3 regions of the Mesorhizobium sp. NBSH29 genome follow, and region 2 is predicted to be linked to each of the others. Evidence: predicted binding sites of a transcription regulator. Region 2 holds the regulator's gene; each other region holds the start of a gene.
What was found. Region 2 encodes PhoB, which activates phosphate uptake and scavenging genes when phosphate is short. Its sites were predicted from a motif close to TGTCATNNANCTGTCAT; they were not measured.

Region 1 (3,281 bases), 170 kb from region 2:
ACGAAAACGAGAACCGACACAAACCGATCGAACTGGTCAGCCCGAACCAGCGCCCGCACGCGCGGCCGTTCACCAAGCGCCAGAATGGCATCGGCATGGCGCTTGAGCGTGGGTACGCTGGTCTGAAACAGTTCGTCGCGTGGATAAGATTCCAGCACATTGATCAGCGCTTTGCCGGAATGGTCGCTTGGGTTCAGGCCCGACTGCTCGATCACGTCCTGTGTCTTGGAGCGCAGATAAGGGATTTTCAGCACCGAGCGCGTATACGCCGTCGACGTGAACAGCCCCACAATCCGCAGTTCGCCCGCCACTTGCCCCTTCTTGTCGAAGGTTTTTATACCGATATAGTCGAGATAGATGCGCCGGTGGACTGCCGATTTGGCATTCGCCTTGGTCACGATCAGCGGCTCGGGCCCATGCAGGAAGGCGCGGATCTCCGGCGTGGTGGAGACGGCCTCGGTGCCGCGCCGCAGCACCAATACGTCTGCGTCGGCTAGGATACCAAGACCCTTGGCGTCTGTGCGTTCCAGCGTACCGCTTTCCGCGCCACCCGAATATTCAAACTCGCGCATACCCAGGAAGGTGAAGTTGTTGTCGCGCAGCCATTCGAGGAAAGCCACCGCTTCGCTGACCCGCTCTTTGGCAAGCGGCGACTTTGCCGAGCGCAACTCGGAAATGGCCTGTTCAAGTCGGCCGAGCATCGGCTTCCAGTCGGCCACCGCCGCACGCACCTGCGAAAGGATGCGAGACAGACGTGTTTTCAGCGCCTCTGTCTGATCGGCTGACAGCGCCTCGACATGCGCCTGGATGACACTGACACGATCGCCGCCGCTCTTGGCATTGCTGGCATCACCCAGCACTTCCTCGACGCCGGATTTTGAATGCTTCACCAGCACCACGGGATGCGCCACAAAAGTCGGCTGTCCGGCCGTATCGGTGATCTCGCCAAGAATGGAATCGAACAGGAAGGGCATGTTGTCGTTGACGATCGTGATGATCGTGACCGGACGCCCGGCGCGCTCAACACCGGCCGCAGCATCAATAGCCACCACACTCTCGCCCTTGCGATGGCCAGCCAGCGCCTTGCGTGCATAGTCAGCCGCTTGCTCCAGCACATGTGCGTCATACGTGGCAATGTCTTCTGCCGGCGCCCGCGCCAGTAGAATTTCGGCAAAACTGCCAGTTGGGGTTTTATCGGCTCCGGCGCTGGCACCGCCGCTATCTTTGATTGACGTGCCGGATTTTCTGGCGGCCATGCTTTAATTCTCCCGGCGCGATGCTTTGCGACTATCGTATCAGATTAAGCGGTTTTGGCGACACGCGTTCAGTGCGGCACGTTTGCAATTTCTGATGAACGTCAGATGACGAACGCAAACGCGGCACGTTCCGCAGCGCCACGTTTGCGCATTGGCAGATACAAAAACCCCGGCCGGAGCCGGGGTTGAAAAATCAGGCAGCGCCTGCGGTCTTGGACGACTTTTCAAAACGCTTGCGCTCGTTCGGGTCGAGATAGAGCTTGCGCAGACGGATCGTCTTCGGTGTCACCTCAACCAGCTCGTCGTCCTGAATCCAGGCGAGAGCGCGTTCCAGCGTCATACGGATTGGCGGCGTCAGCTTGACGGCCTCATCCTTGCCGGCGGCGCGGATGTTGGTGAGTTTCTTGCCCTTCAGCACGTTGACCTCAAGATCGTTGTCGCGGCTGTGGATGCCGATGATCATGCCCTGATAGACCTTCACGCCGGCTTCGATGACCATCGGGCCACGATCTTCCAGGTTCCACATGGCGAAGGCAACAGCCTCGCCCATTTCGTTGGAGATCAAGACGCCATTGCTGCGGCCAGCCATATCGCCCTTGTAGGCCTGATAAGAGTGGAACAGCCGGTTCATCACCGCGGTGCCGCGCGTATCGGTCAGAAGCTCTGACTGATAGCCGATCAGGCCGCGCGTTGGCGCGTGGAATACGATGCGCTGACGGTTGCCGCCCGAAGGACGCAGCTCGACCATTTCGCCTTTGCGCTCCGACATTTTCTGCACAACGACGCCGGCATGTTCTTCATCGACGTCGATGACGACTTCCTCAACCGGCTCCAGCAGCTCGCCGTCTTCGCCCTTTTGCATCACCACACGCGGACGCGAAACGGCAAGCTCGAAGCCTTCGCGGCGCATTGTCTCGATCAGAACGGCAAGCTGCAACTCGCCGCGGCCCGACACGAAGAACGAATCCTTCTCGGTCGATTCCTCGATCTTCAGCGCCACATTGCCTTCGGCTTCGCGCAACAGACGGTCGCGGATGACACGGCTGGTCACCTTGTCGCCCTCGGTGCCGGCCAGCGGGCTGTCATTGACGATGAAGCTCATCGTCACGGTCGGTGGATCAATGGGCTGCGCGTGCAGCGGTTCGGTCACGGCAGGGTCGCAGAAGGTGTCGGCGACGGTGCCCTTTGAAAGACCGGCAATGGCCACGATGTCGCCTGCCTGCGCTTCTTCGATAGGCTGGCGCTCGAGGCCACGGAAAGCCAGGATTTTTGAGACGCGGCCGGTTTCCACCAGCGCCCCGTCATTATCCAGGACCTTGACCGGCATATTGGCCTTCAGCGTACCGCTTTCGATGCGGCCCGTGATGATGCGGCCCAGAAACGGGTTGGCCTCCAGCAAAGTGCCGATCATGCGGAACGGGCCAGGGTGCACGGTTGGCGCCGGCACATGCTTGACGATAAGATCAAACAGCGGAGCAAGTTCCTGATCCTTCGGGCCTTCCGGGTTTTCAGAAACCCAGCCATCACGGCCTGAACCGTAGAGAATGGGGAAGTCGAGCTGTTCGTCGGTCGCGTCGAGCGCGGCGAAGAGGTCGAACACTTCATTGACGACTTCCACGTGGCGCGCATCCGGGCGGTCGATCTTGTTGATCACTACGATCGGGCGCAGGCCAACCTTGAGCGCCTTGCCGACCACGAACTTGGTCTGCGGCATCGGGCCTTCGGCAGCATCGACCAGAACAATGGCCGAATCCACCATCGAAAGAATGCGCTCGACTTCACCACCGAAGTCGGCGTGGCCTGGCGTGTCGACGATGTTGATGCGGTAATCTTTCCAGTCGACCGAAGTCGCCTTGGCGAGAATGGTGATGCCGCGCTCTTTTTCAAGATCGTTGCTGTCCATCGCACGCTCGGCAACGCGCTGGTTTTCGCGGAACGAGCCTGCCTGTTTCAGAAGCTGGTCAACCAGCGTGGTTTTGCCATGGTCAACGTGTGCGATGATCGCGATGTTACGGAGATTCATAA
Region 2 (3,281 bases):
ATCGTCACCCACTCGATGCAGCAGGCGGCACGTGTGTCGCAGCGCACGGCAATGTTCCACATCGGCTATCTGGTCGAGGAGGGCGCGACGGAAAAAATGTTTACCAGCCCCGATGACAAGCGCACCCAGGACTACATCACCGGCCGGTTCGGCTAAGTCGACCAGCCCGCCAACCGATGACGAGGAGAACATGATGCGCGAACACACAGTGGCGTCGTTTGACGAAGAACTCGAAAACATCGACCGACTGATCCGCGATATGGGCGACCATGCGGGAAAGATGGTTCAATCGGCGACGCTGTCGTTACTGAGCACTGACAATGGTATGGCACAGCGGGTGATCTCCGACGATGCAATCATGGACGCCATGCAGCGTGAACTTGATGACAGCGCCATCACGCTGATCGCCAAGCGCCAGCCGATGGCGCAGGATCTGCGGGCGGTTCTCGGAGCAATCCGCATGGCCTCGGACCTCGAGCGGATCGGTGATCTCGCCAAGAATGTCGCCAAACGGGTCGGTGCGGTGGGCAAGGGCGTACCGCGCTCGCTGACGCATTCGATAGATTCGATGGCAAAAATGGTATTGCAGCAGGTGTTAAGTGTGGTCGACCGCTATGTCGCACGTGACGCTGAAGGCCTGAAGCCGATCCGGGCCGAGGACGAGAAGATTGACATCCAGTACACCTCGGTGTTCCGCGAACTGCTTACTTATATGATGGAAGACCCTCGCAATATCACCGCGTGCACGCATCTCCTTTTTTGCGCCAAGAACCTCGAGCGTATCGGCGATCATGTTACCAACATTGCCGAGAACGCGTATTATGTGATGACGGGCACCCAGTTGCCGCCGCATCGTCCGAAGCTGGACGAGACGTCGATGACGGTGGTTGCTGAATAACGTTCACAGGAACAGCCCGCATATGATTGCGCCGAAGATCATGGTCGTGGAGGACGAGGAGCCCCTCGGTGTGCTCCTGCGCTACAACCTCGAAGCCGAAGGATATCAGGTCGAGGTCGTCACCCGCGGTGACGAGGCGGAAATCCGGTTGCAGGAGAATGTTCCTGATCTGCTGGTGCTCGACTGGATGGTGCCCGCCGTATCGGGCATTGAGCTGTGCCGGCGCTTGAGGATGCGGCCTGAGACCGAGCGGCTGCCGATCATCATGCTCACCGCGCGCGGTGAAGAGAGCGACAGGGTGCGCGGGCTTTCAACCGGCGCTGACGACTACCTTGTCAAACCCTTCTCGACGCCGGAGTTTATCGCCCGCGTGCGTGCGTTGCTGCGTCGAGCCAAGCCGGAGGTGCTTTCCAGCGTGCTCAAGGTCGGCGACATCGTGCTCGACCGTGAATCGCACCGGGTATACCGCAAGAAGAGCGAGATTCGGCTTGGGCCGACCGAGTTCCGACTGCTCGAATTCATGATGCAGCATCCTGGCCGCGTTTTCTCGCGCAGCCAGTTGCTCGACAATGTCTGGGGTGAGACGATTTATATCGACGAGCGCACAGTCGACGTCCATGTCGGCCGGCTGCGTAAGGCGGTCAACAATGGCCGTATGCCGGATGTTATCCGCACCATCCGTGGCGCCGGCTACGCTATCCGCGAGGCATAATTTTCTGGAGAGGTTCTGAGCCCCAGACCTCTCCAGCTTTTTGCGTGTCCAACGCTTTTGGCCAGCGCACCTCTGTCACTCTCGCGAACCCTCGGCTGACTTCTGGTCAAGGCCCGGCGCGAAAATGTTCTGGTCGACGAATGTCAGAGCCCGCATCGCGCAACCTTCCCGAATAAGCGGCATCTCGTCGGGCTCGGTGTCGAACGAGATGGCTTTTGAGTGCTGGCCGCCGGCGGTGCGCGCGAGTGCTTCTCGGAGTGCGGGTTCAACAAGATCGAAAGCCAGCGCACCATGGCCAACAATAGCCACAGGCGCCGGATCGATCAGAGCAAACAGGCTGCCAAGCCCAAACCCAAGTGCTTCCCCGGCGCGGCGAAAGGCTTCGCGTTCGGCTCCGCCGCCGGCCCGGGCACGAGCGGCCAGCGCAATCATGTCGCTGTCTTTGATGTCGACCGGCAGTTCGTCTTCGCTTTGTTCGCAGGCTTTTCGCCAGATCGCATAATTGCCGGCATAGGCCTCGACGCAGCCGCGTCTGCCGCAGCGGCACAGAGCGCCATCCGGGCGGTGGACGAGATGGCCGAATTCGCCGCCGGAACTTTGCGTGCCGGTGAACAACTCGCCTTTCAACACCATACCCATGCCGATGCCATGCGACAGCAGGATCGCGATAAAGTCGTCGCGGTAGCGCTCGGGCTTGTGCCAGCGCAGGGCGACCGCGATCATGTTGCAGTCGTTCTCAACAGTTGCTGGGATGCCAAAGGCATCTTCAAGAATATCTGCGAAGGCGATACCGCTATGCGGGGTGATCGGCGACCATAGCATGGCGCGCGCGGCCGCATCGGTGGTACCTTGCACCGCAAGGGCAATGCGCGCAGCAGGCTTCACGCCGAATGGTCGTCCCGCAATCAGCCGCTGCACCATCGCCACCATATCGGCCACAAGGTCGGAACGCGACAGGGTCAGCGTCGGCAACCGTCGGGTCTCCTGCGCGATCACCTCGCCCGAATAATCAATTAGCGAGGCCGATAGCGCGTTCAGCGACAGCACTAAGGCAATCACCGAGGCGGCGTCGGGAGATAGCCCCAGCGCCACCTGCGGGCGGCCACGCCGTATCGTGCGCGGGTCGCTGGCCTTGGTCTCTATCAGTATCCCTTCGTCGATGAGATCAGCCGAAATTGCAGAAATTGTTGAATGGCTAAGGCCGGTTGCTGCGGCGATCTCGGTGCGCGACGGGGTGCGTTGCCGGCGAACGGACGCCATCACCATTGCCCGGTTGCGGCGCCGCAGATCGTCGTGACGGATTGCGACCGTCATGTTCCGGTATCCCTCCCATGTGTGTTGTCTCGGCTCTTCCACGCATTGTGGCATGGCGTCAACATTTTGCGTCCTGGAAATATCATTGACTCACATGCGGGGTTGAGTCATTTATTTTTTCGGAGCTCGAAAAAAAGTGCTCCGAACATCGTTGCAGCGCCTTACCGGCGCAGGGAGGAATTTCATGAACAAGTTCGCAGCCGCCATTCTGGCGGGCGTTGCCATGTCGCTTACGCTGCCCATCGCCGCGTCGGCAAAAGACAAGATTATCGGCGTATCCTGGTCTAACTTCCAGGAAGAGCGCTGGAAGACTGACGAAGCCGCAATCAAGGCGGCGCTTGAAGCAACCGGCGACAA
Region 3 (3,281 bases), 170 kb from region 2:
GAACTGGCCGGCGAGCTGTCCGAACCGCTGCGCATCGCCATCGGCATCCATGCCGGCCCTGCCATCGTCGGCGCCATGGGCTATGGCGAGGTCATGCCGGTCACCGCCATTGGTGACACGGTCAATACCGCCAGCCGGCTCGAGCTGGTGGCCAAGGAGTTCAATGCCGCGCTGGTCGTCTCCGAGCCGACTGCCATCCTGTCCGGTCTCGACCTTTCAGGGTTCGAACTGCGCAAGATAGACATTCGCGGCCGCGCCGAGCCACTTCATGTTCATGTAATCCCTGCCGGCAAGAACCTTTCTCTGCCCCGCACCCGTAAAAATACAGATGCCTGAAACGCAATCGGCGGCAGCACTATGCCGCCGCCGCCGCCGCCAATCGCATCGAAACGCTCTAGGCCGAACGCACCGGATCGAGCGTCACCTTGTAAAGCTCCACATCGTCGCGATCCATCAGCCGCACTGTCATCTGCTCGCTCGTTCCGTCAATATCGACCAAACCGAAAAACTGGAGCCCAGCTGAAGGCGGCAGGTTCTGGCCCTGCTCCTCGGTTGGGGCTTTCACAAATTTCAGCTCAGGCCCAAAGGTCGGATCAAGATCACCCGGCCCGAACGTGCCGGCATGCAACGGCCCGGACACGAACTCCCAGAACGGCTCGAAATCCTGGAACGCTGCTTTTTCAGGATTGTAATAATGCGCCGCCGTATAGTGCACATCGGCCGTCATCCATACAGTATTCTCAATCCCGGCATTCTTGATGTAGCGCAGCAGATCAGCAATTTCGAGTTCGCGGCCAGATGGCAAGCCAGCCTGCCCATTGGCGATAGCCTCAGCGCCCTTCTTGTTGGCACCATCGTTCCAAACCACAATGCCAAGCGGCATGTCAGACGCAATCACCTTCCATGTGGCGCGGCTGTTGGCCAGTTCGCGTTTCAGCCATTTGATCTGCTCTTCACCGGCAATGCGCGACTGATCGGTCATTTCCGTCTCGACAGCATCACCATTGGGCCCGCGATAGGCACGCAGATCGAGAAAGAACACATCGAGCAGCGGCCCATAAGCAATCTTGCGATAGACCCGGCCGGGCTCTTCCGGTGTGAAGCGAATGGGCGTCATTTCATGAAACGCCCGCGCCGCCCGCGATTGAAGCAGCGGCACAGACTTTTCCGTATAGCGATCATCCGCCGTCAGATCCTTGGAGGCCGACCAATTGTTCACCACCTCATGGTCGTCCCACTGGTAGAAGGTGGGCGTATGCTGGTTGAACGCCAGCACATGCTCGTCCATCAGATTATATTTCCACTGGCCGCGATATTCGGCCATCGTTTCGGCAACCTTGGACTTCTCCTCGCTCAGAACCTTGTTCACCCATTTGGTGCCGTCCTTGAGATCGACTTCCGCTTGCAGCGGGCCATCCGCATAAATGGTGTCGCCCGAATGCAGGAAGAAATCCGGCGTGTGCTTGGCCATGGTGGCGTAGGTATAAATACCCTTCTCATCAATGCCCCAGCCCTGCCCGACCGTATCGCCCGACCAGACAAAGCGGATATTGCGCTTGGAGGAAGGCGCGGTCTTGAAGCGCCCGATGATCGGCTCGGAAGTACTGTTGATGTCGGAAAGATCTGCCGCCACCATCCGGTAGAAAATATCCTGATCCGAAGACAGCCCGGCCAGAAGACGCTTTACCGTAAAATCGCTTTCCGGCACCGCATCCAGCGTCGGCAACCGCATCGCGTTCTTGAAACTCTCCGTCGTCGAAACCTCAAACGCCACCCGCGAAGGACGGTCCGTCCGTGTCCAGATCATGCCCGAAACAGAATCCACATCGCCCGATTGAACGCCATGCGTAAACTGCGGACGCGCATTGGCGCGCGAATAAAAAGGCATCGCAAGGCCAGACCCCGCCACAATACCGGCCGCACTGGCCGATGTCACAAAAGCGCGGCGTGTCAATTTCATGCGGGTCGTCATGGCTCTCTCCAGATGGCTGTGAACGTGGCGCGCACTTTCACCCAGCGAGGCGGCGTCTTGATCTCAGCAGCATGAATTTTTCTTGAAAGTTTGGTGACAGAGCGCATTTCCTCGCCCCGCTTGCGGGGAGAGGTGGCTTGGGCAAAACCCAAGACGGAGAGGGGCTGGCAACAGCGGAACGACGGCCAAAACAACGCCAGCGCCTCGTGGTTCGACAAGCTCACCATGAGGCTACTGGGACATCAGCGCCACGTGCGAAGAATTAAATCTGCGAGGGCTAAGTCTCCCCTCAAACCAACCCGCGCTTCACCATCATAGCATCCGGCGAAGGCATCTTGCCCCGGAACGCCGTATAAAGCGCTTCCGGGTCCGCCGTCCCGCCAGCCGCGTAAATGTGTTTCTTCAACCGCGCGGCTAATTCCGGGTCGAACGGGTCACCCGCTTCTTCAAACGCGCTGAAGGCATCGGCGTCCAGCACTTCCGACCACAGATAGGAATAATAGCCGGCTGAATATCCCTCGCCAGAAAACACATGCAGGAAATGCGGCGTGCGGTGGCGCATGATGATAGCGTCGGGCATTTCCATGCGGGCCAGTGTTTCGGCTTCAAACGCCACCGGATCGGCAGGCGCATCGGCGCGCGAATGATACTCCATGTCGATCAGCGCGGAGGAGGCAAATTCCACCGCGTTGAACCCGGCATCAAAGGTGCGCGCGGCCAGCATCTTGTCCACCAGCGCCTTGGGCATGGGCTGGCCGGTTTCATAATGCAGCGCATGCGCCGACAGAATTTCCGGCACCGTCAGCCAGTGCTCGAAAAGCTGCGAGGGCAGTTCCACGAAATCGCGCGAGACGGATGTGCCGGCAACGGATGGCCAGGTCACTTCCGTCAGCATGCCGTGCAGCGCATGACCAAATTCATGGAACAGCGTGCGGGCCTCATCCATCGAAAGCAGTGCCGGCTTGCCCGCCGAAGGTTTAGCAAAATTCATCACATTATAGATGATCGGCTTTGACCCCTCGCCAAGCGAGTAGCCGGATTTCAGCGCACTCATCCACGCGCCCGAACGCTTGGATGGCCGCGCAAAATAATCGGCAACAAACGTGCCCCGCTGGCTGCCATCTGCATTGTGCACGGCAAAAACCCGCGCATCCTTGTGCCATGTGGCTACGCCCTTCTGTTCTACAAAGGTCACGCCAAACAAGCGTGTTGCCACATCAAAGGCCGCATCCACGATGCGCTCAAGCTGCAGATAGGGTTTGAGCGCCGCCTCATCGAAATCAAATTTTTCAGCGCGCAGCTTTTCAGC

Region 1: the regulator PhoB is predicted to act here: its motif matches at 1,351-1,367, upstream of GA830_RS03305 (NAD-glutamate dehydrogenase).
Region 3: the regulator PhoB is predicted to act here: its motif matches at 2,055-2,071, upstream of GA830_RS03320 (alkaline phosphatase D family protein).

Annotation. Positions count from the first base shown of each region.
Region 1 covers NZ_CP045492.1:675,189-678,469, forward strand. Annotated here, with positions in the region: gene GA830_RS03305 (NAD-glutamate dehydrogenase) at 1-1,256, opposite strand, end outside; gene typA (translational GTPase TypA) at 1,450-3,279, opposite strand.
Region 2 covers NZ_CP045492.1:506,054-509,334, reverse strand. Annotated here, with positions in the region: gene pstB (phosphate ABC transporter ATP-binding protein PstB) at 1-156, shown strand, start outside; gene phoU (phosphate signaling complex protein PhoU) at 194-898, shown strand; gene phoB (phosphate regulon transcriptional regulator PhoB) at 921-1,610, shown strand; gene GA830_RS02480 (ROK family protein) at 1,686-2,924, opposite strand; gene xylF (D-xylose ABC transporter substrate-binding protein) at 3,109-3,281, shown strand, end outside.
Region 3 covers NZ_CP045492.1:680,049-683,329, forward strand. Annotated here, with positions in the region: gene GA830_RS03315 (adenylate/guanylate cyclase domain-containing protein) at 1-336, shown strand, start outside; gene GA830_RS03320 (alkaline phosphatase D family protein) at 395-1,972, opposite strand; gene GA830_RS03325 (M3 family metallopeptidase) at 2,262-3,281, opposite strand, start outside.